DNA from 2 places in the Alteromonas sp. RKMC-009 genome. Region 1 is predicted to be linked to the other one. Evidence: riboswitches for the same ligand, from Rfam matches in the RefSeq annotation. Region 1 holds a riboswitch; the other holds the start of a gene.
What was found. A riboswitch is a leader RNA that binds a small molecule or an ion and turns the genes downstream of it on or off. The one in region 1 is predicted to bind cyclic di-GMP.
Positions count from the first base shown of each region.

Region 2: linked by a shared signal. The riboswitch ahead of DS731_RS06980 (hypothetical protein) and the one ahead of DS731_RS15635 (AAA family ATPase) in region 1 are both predicted to bind cyclic di-GMP.

Region 1 is NZ_CP031010.1:3,518,152-3,526,226, reverse strand. Features, by position in the region: gene prsR (PEP-CTERM-box response regulator transcription factor) at 1-768, shown strand, start outside; gene DS731_RS15645 (GGDEF domain-containing protein) at 778-1,995, opposite strand; gene DS731_RS15640 (ribbon-helix-helix domain-containing protein) at 2,122-2,454, opposite strand; gene DS731_RS15635 (AAA family ATPase) at 2,414-3,109, opposite strand; cyclic di-GMP riboswitch class I at 3,205-3,294, opposite strand; gene DS731_RS15630 (alpha/beta hydrolase) at 3,561-4,607, shown strand; gene DS731_RS15625 (YybH family protein) at 4,862-5,242, shown strand; gene DS731_RS15620 (hypothetical protein) at 5,384-5,761, shown strand; gene secD (protein translocase subunit SecD) at 5,821-8,075, shown strand, end outside.
Region 2 is NZ_CP031010.1:1,598,793-1,606,867, forward strand. Features, by position in the region: gene DS731_RS06970 (acyl-CoA thioesterase) at 1-291, shown strand, start outside; gene DS731_RS06975 (helix-turn-helix domain-containing protein) at 351-2,135, opposite strand; cyclic di-GMP riboswitch class I at 2,323-2,404, shown strand; gene DS731_RS06980 (hypothetical protein) at 2,450-3,130, shown strand; TPP riboswitch at 3,254-3,356, shown strand; gene DS731_RS06985 (TonB-dependent receptor) at 3,414-5,468, shown strand; gene DS731_RS06990 (hypothetical protein) at 5,478-5,747, shown strand; gene pnuC (nicotinamide riboside transporter PnuC) at 5,740-6,360, shown strand; gene DS731_RS07000 (phosphotransferase) at 6,338-7,165, shown strand; tRNA gene DS731_RS07005 (tRNA-Trp) at 7,290-7,366, shown strand; gene DS731_RS07010 (hypothetical protein) at 7,429-7,932, shown strand; gene rimI (ribosomal protein S18-alanine N-acetyltransferase) at 7,936-8,075, shown strand, end outside.

The sequences.
Region 1 (8,075 bases):
AACTGTGCGTCGATTCCTGAAAACTTGCTGGAAAGTGAATTATTCGGTTACGAAAAAGGTGCATTTACCGGGGCCAATAAAACGACTCTGGGTAAAATCGAAACGGCCCAGGGCGGCACACTGTTTCTTGATGAAATCGGTGATATGCCTATTGGCCTGCAAGCTAAAATGCTTCGTTTCCTGCAGGAGCGGGTGATTGAACGGGTAGGCGGCCGGACAGAAATTCCGGTGGATATCCGCGTGATCTGTGCAACCCACAGAGATTTGCAACAGATGGTGGCGGATGAAACCTTCCGTGAGGATTTATATTACCGTGTGGGCGAAATTCCTATCTTTATTCCGCCACTGCGTGACCGCGACCAGGACATCATTCTGCTTGCCCGTACATTCCTGAATACATACCGGGAAGAGTTCGGTGCTAAAGCCAAGAGCTTCTCTGATACCGCCATTCAGGCCATGTTGAATCATAAATGGCCCGGTAATATCCGTGAAATGCAGAATAAGCTGAAGTCTGCCGTCATTATGGCTGAAGGCTCTGTGGTGCAGGCCGAAGATCTGGGCCTTATGGCGCCCCGGGGAGACAACGAACCGGAAACGCTGAATTTGCGGGAAGTCCGTGAGATGGCGGAAAGCCGTGCTATCAGACGGGCCTATCAGACAGCCGATAAAAATATGTCAAAGACTGCAGAGTTACTGGGTGTGACCCGGCCGACCTTGTATTCTCTTATCGACAAATACCATATGGAAGATATTAAAACCGGCGTGTAACCCCGCCGGTTATTCCATTGGCCACTCAATACTGGCCAGATTGTTCAGGGACGTTTTTACCTGCACATCAGTGAGTGAGAACTTCCCTTCCAGCGGAGAGGGCGGCAGAACATTGTCGCTTTCTTTGCAGGCTTCAATGGCGCCCACCCAACAGTCTCTTTGGGATATTTTCGCTGCGTACAGGCAATAATCCATCACCGCGAAGGTTTTTACCCAGTCCATTTCATAAGGATTTCTGCGGCACAGAGGCATTGCACAAAACCCCACGCTGCAAGTGGCGTTGATCACCACATCATCAGGTAAGTGAAAACGCTTCTGACGCACCGCCTCAATAAGTCTGTCAGCCAGTTCCACCATATCATTACGGTTGGCGTTGCGGCACACCGCCAGAAATTCTTCGCCACCCCAGCGGATAAGCAAATCTGTCTGCCTGAATACTTCTTTTAAGATACCGGTAAATTGTACCAGGAAGCGGTCACCGGCAAGGTGTCCGTATTCATCATTGATTTGCTTAAAGTGGTCTATATCAATTAAAAAGCAGAGTAAGTCATGATTCGGCGGAAAGATTTCACCTTTAAGACTGGCATAGTGATGCTGCACCCGGCTGATCTCACCCGGCAACTGGGCTGAGAGGAAGTTGCGGTTATACAAGCCTGTGAGTGCATCACGCATGCTGACCTGCTCCAGCGCATGATAAGCTTCTTCCAGCTGTTGATTTTTCTGCTCCAGTTCGGTGGTCCGGTTGCGGACTTCCAGTGCCAGCCGCTGATTTTGCCGGTACTGGTTATAACGGCTCCACAGCAAAAAAAGAAACAGCAAGAGGGACACCAGGCTACCCAGCGATAACATACTTTCCAGGTTATGCTGACGCACCTGAGCCAGTTCAACAGTGCGGTTTTTCTCCTGAATCTCGAAATCCCTTGCCTGACGTTCCATCTCCACTTTGGCTTTCAGCTTCTCAAAGTAGATCGCCTGCTCCGTGTCCATCTGGTGTTCCAGCCTGGCGATGGTTTCGTCAACAGAAGTGAAAAAGGCAGGAGGCAGCACGTCCAGACGGGGGGCGATGTCATTATCGGCAGTCTGGTGCGCAATAAACCGGGCGACGGTGGTTTCCCGGCTGGCGGCGTCAGCCTGCAAATCTTCCTGCCTGACCGTCCCCTGGGCACTAAGCAGCGAGGGAAATAATCCAAGCAGTGTAATCAAACTGCCTGACAGATAACTTTTCATCTTCATCCTGTTCAGAAAAAGTAAAACCGGGGAGCACAGTGACACCGTGCTCCCGTTGTTGCGTATTGGCGCGCTTTGCATTCCATGCAAACGCCTGCACCCGGCCGCCACCTTGTGGTATGTCTGTCAGGGTGTTTTATTTGTCAGTAAAGGCCTGATGTCTTCACTGCTTTGATTTTCTATCCATATTCTGATGAGTCTGGAACGGCAGATCCCTGTTTCTGCCGACAACTTTCCAAGCTTCTCAATTGCGTCTTCAGATAATGTAAATGTAGCACGTCGCATGGGACCGCAAGGTGTAATGTTGTCTTTGTTAGCAGAGTCCGTTGCCGGATAGATCTGCCTGATAACATGTTTACCTGCTGCGTAAGCCAGTGCATCGTCAATAAATTCATCAACGCTCACCGGCTCAACAGGTTTAGCTGACGGCGTGGATTTTTTGAGGCTGCACAGACTCATAAGATTTCCCCTCTCTCCGCGACAGAAGTTCTTCAATGATATTGCGAATTTCTGCTGATGCTTTTCCGTCCGGCTCACTTTCCATGACTGACTGGCCAGACTCTTCAGAATCGTCATACATATTGCGGCTGTATGTCACTGAGTCCAGTACCGGTACTTCAAATGAACGACAGACATCTTTTGCTTCCAGGATCCTGCTGCCCAGCGAAGGTAGAGAAGGGCACTGGGTAATTACAAAAGCAGCATTCATGTCGGGATTCACCATTTTGCAGGTTGAAAGAATATCTTCCATATGGGGAACCGTTTTCAGATCCCGCCGTTTGGGACGTAACGGAATAAGAATGTGGTCAGCCACTGCCATGGAGGAGCGCAGCGCAAGGTTATCCTGTCCGCCACAATCAATGACTACGTAATCGTAGTGCTCGCGCAGGCTCAGTAATTCGTTGCGGATCTTGCCGTACAACTGCACACAGTTAATCGACGGCAATTTATCATTAGCTTTGCGTTCCTGAATCCAGTCTGAGGTAGTGCGCTGCGGATCGCAGTCGACCATCAGCACACTGGCATTTTTTTCAGTTCTCAGATAAACAGCGATATTTTGTGCAAGGCAGCTTTTGCCACTGCCGCCTTTCTCGCCACCAACCAAAACGATCATCGTTCGTTCCTCAACTTTTGATCCGTCATCACGGATAAACGGTTAACGAATGTGACTGAAAAAGTGAACATGAGCCGGATTAAGGACTATGCTTGTTCGGTAACCCCGCTATCATTATCTGTAATCAGATGGCAGACCGGAGGCTTTGCGTCACGGGCTTTCGCACCGCTTTGCCTTTTTCAACAGTACATTTTCGGGTAAGCGGCGGGGATGCCATGGCTTACCGGTAATCAGGATACTAGTTAAAACAAACGGTGTGCGCCGCATGTCTCACGATATTTAAGAATAAAAAAATATACCTGTCAGACCAGGTGGCCGGTGGCGACAAACGGGCTGCAGGACTTGGAAATCCGCGGTTCGCCCGTGTAAATCATTCTAATTAAAGTTATATCTGTTAATATGCCAACACATGGTGTTATTGAAAACTATACCCGCAAATAAGGAGAAGGGAGTGGTAAAAACATCCCTGTTGAGTTTGTTTCTGCTGGCATTCAGCACAGTCAGTTTCGGGCAGAATAATGCAATGGATGAAGCGTTTGATTCATTCAGTCATCTCTATGAAGAACGTTTTGGCCAGATCAGGGCATGCATGAACCCCACATTTCAGCGTTTCAGTGTGTGTTCTCCTGCTCTTCGCAACGATGGCAACGCGCCGTATATTCTGCATCACGGAAAACCTGTCGATACAGTGGTTGTTCTGCTTCACGGATTGAGCGATTCGCCGTTTTATATGTCTGGCATTGCACGGGCACTGCATGATAAAGGTTACAACGTTATTGTGCCTTTAAACGTAGGACACGGCCAACTGGATGCCAGCGACGAAATGAGCGACAGCAAGCTTGCAGAACGCTGGGGTGCACACCTGAATGACGTTATGGCGCTGGCACCGCAACTTGGAAAGCACGTTTATCTGGGCGGTTTTTCCACCGGCGGCGCGCTCTCTGTTCAGCATTATTTGCATCACCCTGACAACATTGACGGACTGATGTTATTTTCCGGGGCTCTGGCACTCGACAGCGGCGTAGAGCGGTTATCCGGGATATGGGGAATTCAGTGGGTCGCCAGGTTTCTTGACGGTCACTATGAAACACAGGGCCCGAATCCTTATAAATATCCCACCATTGCCAGTTTTTCCGGACTTGAACTGATGGAAGTGATTGATGATGTGAGAGACCAGTTTGAACAGGGGAAAACTGTAGACGTACCGGTATTTGCCGCGCATTCTCAGGCAGACACCACTACGCCCATTACAGGTATTGAAGATTTAATGTCGCGGGCCACCACGAAAACCAATACCTTTTTCATCATCGATGAGAGTTACAAGTTATGCCATGCTGATGTGGTGGTGAATAAGAAAATGCTCAGTGATATGCATTTCGATAAATCCGGCGTGGATTTACGTGATCCCTGTGCAGCTCCCGGCGCTAATCCGCTTTTCCGCCAGATGATTATGATGCTGGGCAGCTTTATGGATGAAGCGGCACAGAAAGCTGGTTAATTGATTGACACAGTGCCCGGGATTGATTAATTTAACTCCATTATCGCTACGAACTAACATTGCAAAACTGGTCAACATGATTTTTCAAACTTTGTCACAATCAGGCAAGCCACAATCTGCACTCATTATTCTATTCGCTATTCTCAGCAATTGGCGGGTTCGTTAGTACGTAAATGAACTGAAGAAAACCCGCCGCGAAGGCGGGTTTTTTGTTTTCGTCTTCGCGGTTTTGACAAAATACGGAGACGACAGCCATGACTCACCCGGTAACCCGGCAATTACATGCTATGCACGATGCAGTGAATAATAACGACTTAACCGCATTACAAACCCTGTATTGTGAAGACGCCTTTCTGGTTGATAAACCACGGGTATCCTCACGCTCTGATCTGCAGCGTGCCCTCAGTGCTTTTAAACAAAGGTATATGCCTGAGCACATTGTCTCGCAGGGCGACGAGGTTGTCATTGAAGCCGGTGACACTGCGCTGGTCATAAGCAAGCTGTACCTGAATGCAACCGGCGCGGTGGACTGCAATGTGAAAAAAGCCATTTATGTATTCAGAAAAAATGCAGAAGGAGAGTGGCAATGCGCCATCGATAACTTCTTCGGCGTTGATCTGATAGATTATGTGTAGATGATTTTGCTTACTTTCCGTTTTTTAAGTGGCCGGCCAATGGCAATGCGGCCATTGAAAATACGGATATTGCCACCATATCGGGTAAACCGCAGAGACAGACCGGCATTTAGGTTTGTCCGCTAACCAGAAGCTATATCCTTGTTGACGCAGGAAATTGAAACAGACTATAACGACAGAGGACCTTCAGTGAAACTGGTCTTCTTTTTGTTGTGGCTGTTGATTGCGTTTACCTCGGGGAGCGGTGCAGAGCGGCAGGTCCATGCCCAGTCAGACAGCCTGCAAAGCTCTGAACACGCCGCAATAGCATCAGGCCGTTCAGAAGGTCTGATTACACGATATCTGCAGCCCCAGTCCCATTCCGGTGACCGTCCGGAACCGCTGCTGTTTACCGGCGCTGAACTGAAACTCGCCGGCGTTTACCGGATGCTTCATAGTGTCGCTTCCGGCTTTTCTGAGCTGGCTGCCAGGCCTGCACAGCCTGTTTTTTCGCGCCCTCCTGCCAGGGCGTCTCCTTAATCCTTCATTTTTGATATTTACGGGCCTCTGGCCCTGTTTACAATTTTTGAAGGACAATTATGAAACCATTTTCTGCACGGGGCGTGATGACCGCACTCGTGATTGTGCTCGGCCTTTTGAGCGCAATGCCCAATATTTTACCGCCGTCATGGCAACAACAATTACCCGGCTGGTATACCCAAAACCAGTTGTCTTTAGGCCTTGATTTACAGGGCGGTTCCCATTTATTGCTGGCCGCTGATACTCAGCCACTGTTTGATAAAGCCTTTACCGGCATGAAAGAAAGTCTCACTAAGGATTTGCGGGAGGCGGGGATCCGCTATCAGGTACTGTCTGCTTCCGACAATACCCTGCGCTTATCCTTATCAGGAGGCGGCGGGCAATTTCAGCAGGCCCGTGAGCTCGCCTTTGCTTACCGCACAACGGGGCAGGGCGAGCCGCAGTTCACCATTGAGCAAAACGATAACTTGCTCACTGTCAGTTTGTCAGAGTCGTTTAAGGAGAGCCTGGTCAGTGATGCGCTGGAGCGCAGCGTGGAAGTGGTGCGCCGCCGTCTCGATGAGACCGGACTGGTCGACCCCGGTATTTCACGGCAGGGTAACGATGGCGTGCTGGTACAGATGCCGGGCGTTACAGACCCGTCACGTATCAGGGAGCTCCTTGGAACAACCGCACAAATGGAATTTCACTGGGTAGTCACGGATAGCAGTCGTGGCAGTACCGTGATAATGCAGGATATGGATGGCCAGCAACAATACCGTCTGGAAAAGCGGGTTGCGATGGAAGGTGAGCATATTACTGATGCAAGGCTTGCTTTCGATCCTGACACAGGAAACCCGGTGGTGACTTTCAAGCTCGACAGTACCGGCGGCAATATTTTTGCAGCTATGACCCGCACGCATATCGGTGAGCCGCTGGCAGTCGTTCTGGACGGCAAAGTGATCACCGCACCGGTAATACGGGCAGTAATTGGTGCATCGGGCGGCCAGATCAGTGGTAATTTTACACCGGATGAAGCTAAAGATCTGGCACTGATGTTACGTGCCGGTGCGCTGCCTGTGCCCCTGACTGTGATTGAAGAGCGGACGGTTGGTCCTGATCTCGGTAGTGATGCTATCAAGATGGGTCTGAGTACAGGACTTGCCGGTGCAGCGCTGGTTCTGGTGTTTATGACGGCACTTTACCGGCGCTGGGGGGCGATCGCCTGCGTAAGCCTGATGATTAACATGGGGCTGCTTTTTGGCGTGCTGAGTTTATTCAGGGCCACACTTACGTTACCCGGAATTGCCGGCATTATTCTTACTCTGGGTATGGCGGTAGATGCCAATATTCTGATAAACGAACGTATCAAAGAAGAGTCTTTGAAAGGGCGTGTCGCCGGGGCGGCAATCCGCGCCGGTTTTGACAAAGCCTGGTCAACCATCCTGGATTCAAGCCTGACGACCCTGATTGCCGTGAGTCTGCTATTTATGTTTGGCAGCGGGCCGGTAAAAGGTTTTGCGATTACTATCGGAATTGGCCTGTTCACGTCCATGTTCACGGCCATTGCGGTAACCCGCCTGTTAATGTTGTTTGCTATCAGACGCCGTGAAAGAGATGTGCTCCATTTCCCGGGATTCCGCTGGCTGTCGCAGACAGATAAGAAGCCGCTGAACTTCCTGAAAGGCCGGGTGGCAGGCTTAATCACGTCTGCTGTCTTGTCGGTGGCTTCCGTGGTGCTGTTTTTCAGCCCGGGATTACATTACGGCGTTGATTTCACCGGTGGTACACTGGTGGAAGTGAAAAGCCATCACGTGCAGGTGGAACAGCTGCGAAATGCTCTGACAGACGGCAACATTGAAGGCGCCAGCATTCAAGAGTTTGGCAAAGAAGGTGATTATCTTATCCGCGTTCCTCAGGTAACTGCGGACACGCCGGTTGAACAGGCTGCATTGCAAAGTCAGCAGGTTGAACTGGTGAAATCTGCAGTAACCACACTGGATGACCAGGCAATCTTCCCCCGTGTGGACATGGTTGGTGCGAAGGTCAGCGGCGGTTTTGCTGATGCTTCTGTGCTTGCTGTGCTGATTGCCGGAGGGGGTATTCTGCTGTATTTGTGGTTGCGGTTTGAATCGCATTTTGCACTGGCAGCAACGGCGACGATTGCGCTTGATCTGACAAAGACCATCGGTTTCTTTGCGCTCACCGGGCTGGAATTCAACCTGACAGCAGTGGCAGCATTGCTGGCCCTCATCGGCTATTCTATTAATGATAAGGTCGTGGTGTTTGACCGTATACGGGAAGGATTCAGGGCAACACCGGATAAGCCCATTAT
Region 2 (8,075 bases), 1.9 Mb from region 1:
AATTGTCTGGTCACTAAGCATATTGGTGAAATCACGTTTGAATCCCCGGCATTACAGGGCGATATCGTGGAGTTTGGTCTGGAAACTAAATCGGTGGGGCGTACGTCGATTACGGTAACATGTCTGGTGAGAAACAAAGCGACCAAGAAAACCATATGTCTCGCTGATGATATTGTTTTTGTAACTCTCGATCCGGATTCCCGTACTCCGACGCCCCATGGTAAAACGATGGAGATATTGAAAGCACAAACAGAGGCTGAAATCCGCAGCCTGAATCTGAATGCAGAATAAACGGTTAAAGCCGCCTGCTCACAAGTTCTGATGCGGGTAAGCGGCACTGATCATAGATATCAGGCCGCTGAAACCCGCCAGCTCGTCACGATCTCTTCCAGCATCTCACTTTGCACCTTAGTCAGCGTATCCTGACTGTATTCAGGTGTTTCCTGTGAATTCAGCAGATTGAATGCGATGGTATGACACAGTGTGATCTGACCCGTCAGGCTGTCAGAATTTCCATTTTCGTCGTTGCTGCACAGTTTCCACAATTGCTGATTCACTGCACTGTTAAAACCCCATCTCAGTAACATTAATGATGTGGCACCATACAGGCAAACGCCGTATTCATCATTGATACGGTTAAAGAAAACGTCAAATGAAGCGCTTTCATCCCAGTGAGTGACTGCGCCGTCGGAAAACAGACATTCGTCGTGAAAAATTAGAAACAGGGATAACGTGCCAAACAGTAAAAGCTGTTTGACCTGCTCAGTTTGGTCTTCGTTTAAGCGGTTGAAACCGAACAGGCGCTGAAAGATAGTCAGGCTCAGCAGCATCGCATCAGTGAGCAGGTTAACTTTTTCAAACCGGCATTGAGAGGTTAGCAACTGCTGCGCTGCGAAAATTACAGCAAGATTCCGGATATTGCCTAGCCCGAGATTCCGGCCGATTGCCTGTTCAAGATTTTTGGGTACAGAGCCATAAACCGCTCTGCTGGCCTTGCTCATAACGTGGGCCTGAAAAATTGGATCTTTTTCAATCAGTGAGACCACATCTGCCAGCGTCATTGTTTCACAGTCCATATTCAGCAGAGTCTGAATTGAATTGGGCAGGGGAGGCAGGTTCTCCACCACATTAATGAGATTACCGTTACCTTTTTGAAAACGCAGGCGGTTGCCAAGCTGGCGTAGCTGTCCTGCACTGATCCCGGCATGTTCCTTAAAACTGCGCTCAAAGGATCGGCGGTCAGAGAAGCCAAGGTGGGCGGCGGTGTCTTCCGTTTTTTCGCCACTGAGTAACCGGTGACATGACTGGTCATGAATGTACTCTTTGAGTAATGCGCTGAAAGAAATGGACTCTTGCCTTAACTGGCGACGAAACGCGGACTCCGTTTGACCTAGTTGCGTTGCTACCCATTCCGAACGGATCCTTGCCGGGCTCGGGGCTTTGAGAAATGCTTCTTTAACCTGCTGCTTTAACGGCAAATCATTGCTGGTGTCGAGGTTTCCCGCCAGCATTTTTTTAATCGACTGAGAATAGTAAAATGATGCCTGTTTACACCATTTATTATCGAAAACAAGGCATACAACAACTCCCTCATGTCTGATATCACCGCTGCTGACCGGCCTTAATAAGCTGACCGGTTGTTCGCCGGATGGCGGTAAGGTGACCGTTGTGAAGTCGAATTTTCTGCCGGCCAGGTGACGGCACAAAGCGAGGAGGAAATAACAGCGGAATTCGGTAAGAACAGGATGTGATGATGGCTGAAACCGGAGACAGGTTTCATTTCCGTCAGTTTTTACTGTCAGTGCCGCACTGTTACCCAGAATATAGTGGTAGTGTTTTCCCAGTACATGGAGTGCGTCATCAATATGCTTACTGGCCGTGAGATACACCACCAGATTACTCATTTTGTTGAAATCAAAATAGCCAATCAGGGAGCGGCCAATTGTCTCATATTCGTTGGCAGGACAAAGAGAGTGAAGAATAGACGCCAGTCCGTCATCGTCCATTTTCTCATTTTCTATTTGTGTGACGCTTTCGAGCATCGTTGTGTCATATTCGTTATCAAGTCCGTTATCCCTTCTCAGACTCAATAAAGCGCGGATGACTGCCGACCAGAAAAAACCGTGATACTGCACGTTTGCTCCCTATACCGGATCCCTTCAGTCAAGGATATAAGAATTACCTGTGGCTTGACAGAAAAAGGGTGAATTTTGTGTTGGTACAAATTTGTACCGGATTTCGTTCAGAAGTGTCCTTTTTTACTTGCGGGCCTCTCCCTATCATTACAACCGTCGACTCATTGGTGGAAACGTCACTTCCACAGAGTAGATTCGCCAAACCTGTCGTGAGGCAGGGACGGAAAGCCACGGGTCTTATACCGCCATAAGACAGCCGGGTTGCAGTGAAGTTGTTTAACTATTTTCAGGCACACACTGCTCAAGGAACATAAATGAAATTTAGCATCAAAACTGCAGCCCTGCTAACCGGCTTCTGTGCGGCATTCACGGCTAACGCCAACATTATCAGCAGCTACGATATCGACTTCGCTGCCCAGACTCTGACTGCACATCAACAAAGCGGCACGTCTAACTACGGAACCTGGACAAACAATGGCAGTGTACTGAACCTGCGCGAAAACAGCTGGTTCACACTGAACCTGGATGATGCTTTCGGGATCCAGAGCCTGGATTTAGATAATTCTGCTTCAGATATTTTGTTGTCATTTGAATTTCGTATGACGCCGGGCAACAACAATACTAATGCAAACCCTTACTCTGAGATTGGCGGGATCTGGCTGGCAGATTTCTCTGCCGGTGAACAGAATAACGATGCCAGCCGCACGTTTGCTCTGGGTGGCACACAGAATTTCGGTCTGGATGACTTTACTTATACCAACGAACCAGCCTGGGAAACCTTCTCTATTACTCTGGATGATTACATGTCAGGACTTATTACCGACATCGTATTCATTAACGATTGTGATGCAGCCAGTGGTTGTGGAGATATGAAGGTTCGCTTCCGGAATGCCTCTATTACAGAAGTCAGTGAGCCAACCGCCATGTCACTGATCCTTCTGGGAATAGGGTTTATGGGATGGCGCACAAGACGCCAGAATCAGAAGGTCGCCTGATCTTCATTGCCCGCCACGTCACATCGCGGGCTTTTTTATTGCTTTTTCGGGGCTGCCGGCAACTTGACTAAGTCACTGAAGTTGTTAGACTGCCCTCGCTTAATTTGCGGACTCCGCAATAAGCATTAGGCCAAGGGGTGCCGTCTTTACGGCTGAGATCCATTCCATGGGAACCCTTAAACCTGATCCGGATAATACCGGCGTAGGGATGGTGATAAAAGCAATCTGAAAACCTCAATACCTGCCGTAAAGCCGGATCTTTTTGATGATTAAAGAGATCCTAATGAAAAAAAACGCAATTCTTCTCGCACTACTTGCACTTCCTGCCTTTGCTGATGACACTGCAGACATCGAACGTATTACCGTCAGTGGTGATTTCCGCACAGCGACTCTCGATCAACTCAGTGCCAGCGCTTCTGTGTTATCAGGCAACCGCCTGGACAGCCGTCAGGCTACCTATATTGACAATGTATTAAGTATTGCGCCGAATGTGAATTTTGCGGCCGGAGCATCCCGTGGACGTTTTATTCAGATCCGGGGGATTGGTGAGCGCAGCCAGTTTGCTGAACCGATTAATCCTTCAGTCAGTTTCCTGGTCGACGATTTTGATTTCTCCGGTCTTGCTGCAGCAGGTGTACTTTTTGATACACAGCAGGTAGAAGTTTACCGCGGACCACAGGCGACAGTATTCGGAACCGGTGCTCTGGCCGGTGCGGTTAAGATTGTCAGCAATGCTCCTTCAGAAGAGAGTGAGAGTCATTTTGAATTGTCTGTGGGAAACAAATCTTTCTTCCGCGCTGAAGGTGCTCATGGCGGACAAGCGTCTGATTCTCTGGCCTGGCGTGCAGCGTTTGTGCACAACAGCAGTGACGGTTTTATTGAAAATGACTTTTTGGGTGCCGACGATACCAACGGGATTCATGAGAATGCAGTAAGGCTGGGAACACTGTGGGATGTGACTGACAAAACATCCGTTGCGGTGGATTTCCGCTGGTACGATATCAATAACGGTTACGATGCTTTCTCACTGGATAACAACCGCCACACGTTGTCGGATGAACCCGGCTTTGATGAGCAGGAAACCAAAGCGGTCAGTGCACATATCAATCATGAAACCGCCGGTGGTTTGCTGGAAATCATTGCGACTATGGCCGGTCATGATATCGCTTACGGCTACGACGAAGACTGGACCTACACTGGTTTTCACCCCTGGGGCTATACATCCTTTGATGCATATTACCGGGATGTTTCCCAACAATCTGCCGAGGTGCGTTTTACTTCTGCTGAAGATAAAAAAATCTTCAATGACACCACGACCTGGGTTATCGGTGGCCGCATCAATCAGAGTGAACAGGATTTACTGCGCCAGTATACCTATGCTGACGGCGACTTTATCAGTACCTTCGAACCGCAGACAACAGCGGTTTACGGTCAGCTTGATACTCAGCTGACTCCGTCTTTATTGCTGACGTCCGCCCTGCGTGTTGAAAATTACGCCTATGATTATGCTGATAATGCGCAGGTGGTGTACGACGATGACACGACCATGACCGGCGGCAAACTGGCACTGACCTGGGATATGGGAGGGGACTACCTGTATGCCAGCGTATCCAGAGGTTACAAAGGTGCCGGCATTAACTATGATGAACAGGTCAGCCGGGAGCGCCGTTTCTTTGATGCGGAATACAACTGGAACTATGAAGCAGGCTACAAAGGCAAACTGTTTGTTCCTGAGTTGACTGCCCGCGCAGCAGTTTTCTTCATGGAACGGGAAGATACCCAAATCAGCGATTTTGATGTTCAGGAACGTGAAGACGGTTCTGCCGCCTTTATCGATATCACGGCGAATGCCGATGTGGGCACAAATAAAGGGGCAGAACTGGAGCTTTCCTGGCAGGCAACGTCATCCTGGACAGTGCAGGCCAGCGCGGGTTACCTCAGTGCCACCTTTGAAGGTTACGAGACTGCCGACGGTGAATATGTCAGTAAGCAGCGTCAGGCTCAGGCACCTAAATATACAGCGAACCTGTTCAGTGAGTTGTGGCTGACTGATTCTCTGGTATGGCGCGCTGATATGGACTTTAAAGACGAATACCGCTTCTCTGATGGCCATGATGAAACAGCACCGGCCACAACGTTGTACAACACTGATATTACCTGGGTAAAAGGCATGTTGCGCACCACACTGTGGGTAAAGAACGTGTTTGATAAAACCTGGTACACCCGCGGTTTCGGTGGATTCAGTAACGATCCCCGTGATTACTATGAGTTTGCTGAACCTTATTATCAGTTGGGTGATGGCAGACAGTTCGGCGTCACAGCCCGTTTTCAATTTTAAGGAATCTCTATGCAGGTCATGGTTGAGCTATCTCTGTATCCTCTGGTGAATGAGTACATTCCACCCATAAAGTCGTTTATTGACAGACTGAACAGTTACGACACCCTTGATGTGACGACCTGTTCTACCAGTACACAGGTCACCGGCGAGTATGCCGACGTTATGGCGGTACTGGGAAAAGAAATGCAGCGCACCCATGAAGAAGTCGGGCAGGCCATTTTTGTGGCCAAGTTTCTGAACTTCGATGTGATGCAGGCCCGTAAGGATCAGGATGACTGATTTCATCCCGCATTTCTTTGAACAGATAGCCGCGACATCACTGGCCGAGTGGGTTGCTGTAGTGCTGGCACTGGCCTATGTCTGGCTGGCTGCCAGGCAAAACCGCTGGTGCTGGCTGTGTGCATTTATCAGTACGGCTATTTATACCTGGCTCTTCTGGCAGGTTACACTGCCATTTCAGGCCATCCTGAATCTGTATTACATGATGATGGCCGGATACGGGTATTATCAGTGGAACCGTCAGGCTGCCGGCGACGACCGGGTGCATTCCTGGCCATGGTATACCCATGCCATGCTGGTGCCGGGACTTCTCCTGATCGCCTGGGGCTTATCCTTCTGGGCACAGGGGCAGTTCAACAGCGAACACCTGCTACTCGATGCAAGTATACAGGTGGTCAGTGTGGTGACTACCGTGATGGTGGCCCATAAGGTTTTACAGAACTGGTTGTACTGGATAGTAATCAATCTGGCTTCAGCTTACCTTTACGCCCAAAGCGGCCTGATGTTGTCGGCGTGTCTGTTTCTGGGATATGTCGGATTTGCCGTATTTGGTTATGCACAATGGCTGAAACAATGGAAGATGCAGGAACATGACGCCCGCGCTTATCGTTAAAGCGTTAGCAGAGCCGTTGAAGCTTAGCGGTAATGCAATCTGTGAATCACGGCAGGGCGGGGATGTGAATCGTCTGTTCAATATCACTGACGGTGAGCGTGAGTTCGCTGTTAAGTGGTCTGCCGGTGAGAGTTTTACCGGTGTAAACAAACATGCTCAGTTTACGCTTCAGCATAGCCTGTTCCGTCAGGGCATTGCGCCTGAACCTGTGTGGCTGAGTCCTGACTGCACGCTGTGGGCAGAACGCTGGGTCACCACGGATGCGGAACCGGCGAACAACGCAAACAGTGAAGACAGTATCATCCTGCTCGCCTTTGCGTTACACACCATTCACTGCACAGCTATTGACGCGCCACCTCTGTGTCTTGAGCCCAGACTGGTGCGCTATTTTGAAAGTGCAGATCTTGAGAGCAGTCATCCCCTGGCTGAAGCATTGAGAAACGTGATTGATTCCGGTGATGCACAGCAGCCGCCTGCTGAACAGGCGGTGCTTTGTCACAACGATCTGTCTTTGCCGCACATTGTGAGAACCGGAGCCGGTGGCGCTAAACCCGTTATCGTAGACTGGGAATATGCTGCCAGCGGCAATCGTTATTTTGATGTGGCATCCTGTGCTGCGATTAATCAGTTAAATGACGAAGCCGCTTTGCGCTTGTATAAACACTACGCCGCTTTAAGCGGGGCCGCTGAAGAGAAGGTCATCTTTGCCTGTGAACAGCAACGCCGGGTGGTGAATGTCACTGCTGCACTCTGGCAGGCAGCACTGGAAACCACTAACCGGCAGAAGGTGAGTGAACCGGAGTAACAGCCATGCTGTGCGCTTTTTGTGCGTATTGTGCGAATGCCAGGCAAAGGCACTGGTTTTGCTGTTTTTTTGCCACAAAAAGGCTTTACCTTTGTTAATGCATACGTATAATGCACAGCGCGCTAGGGGTGTAGTTCGAATTGGTAGAACAGCGGTCTCCAAAACCGATGGTTGGGGGTTCGAGTCCCTCCACCCCTGCCACTTTTCCTCTGAGTAAGTTATAGTGTTCCTACTTTCTTCCACTCAAAAGTAAATCCATTTTCATGACGTCCGGTTTAAATCCTTATCAAATTGCTGTTCTTCAGGAAATGGGTATCTGTGTATGGCAATCTCAGGCTGTATCACAGACTCAGGCAACATCTGCTGCCGGTAACAGTCACACTGCTGAACTAACGCCTTCCGGCGCTGCCGTTCCATCTCAGTCTTCTGTTCAACCCGCCGCAAGTGGTCAGGCACGCATTGCGCAGCTTCGTTCCATGCTGGGGAATAAACAGGATAAAAAACCATCTGCCCCGGAAAAAGTGCAGGACGATGAAGCAAAACCGGCATCACCGGCGGTTGAAACCATTGATCCCCGCAGCTTCGGAGCTGCCGGACAGGACATATTACAGGCGTTGTCTCTTTTTTACGATGCAAAGTCTGTTCGCTGGCAATTTGGTTCAGAGTTGTCCCTGAAAAATAATATTCTTTCATTACCTTATAAAACTGCGCCATCAGACGCTGCGGAAAAGCGCCGTCTGTGGCAGGTCATTTGTGCCGGTCAGTAAGTGATGCCGTCGTTCACACTCCAGCCACTTTCTGACACTCTGATCAATGACGCCCATGCTATTCATCAGCAGGCCACTTATAATCCCTGGTCCTTATCTACCTTTGCGGACTGTCTTACACCGCCCTATGCAGGTTTGGCAGC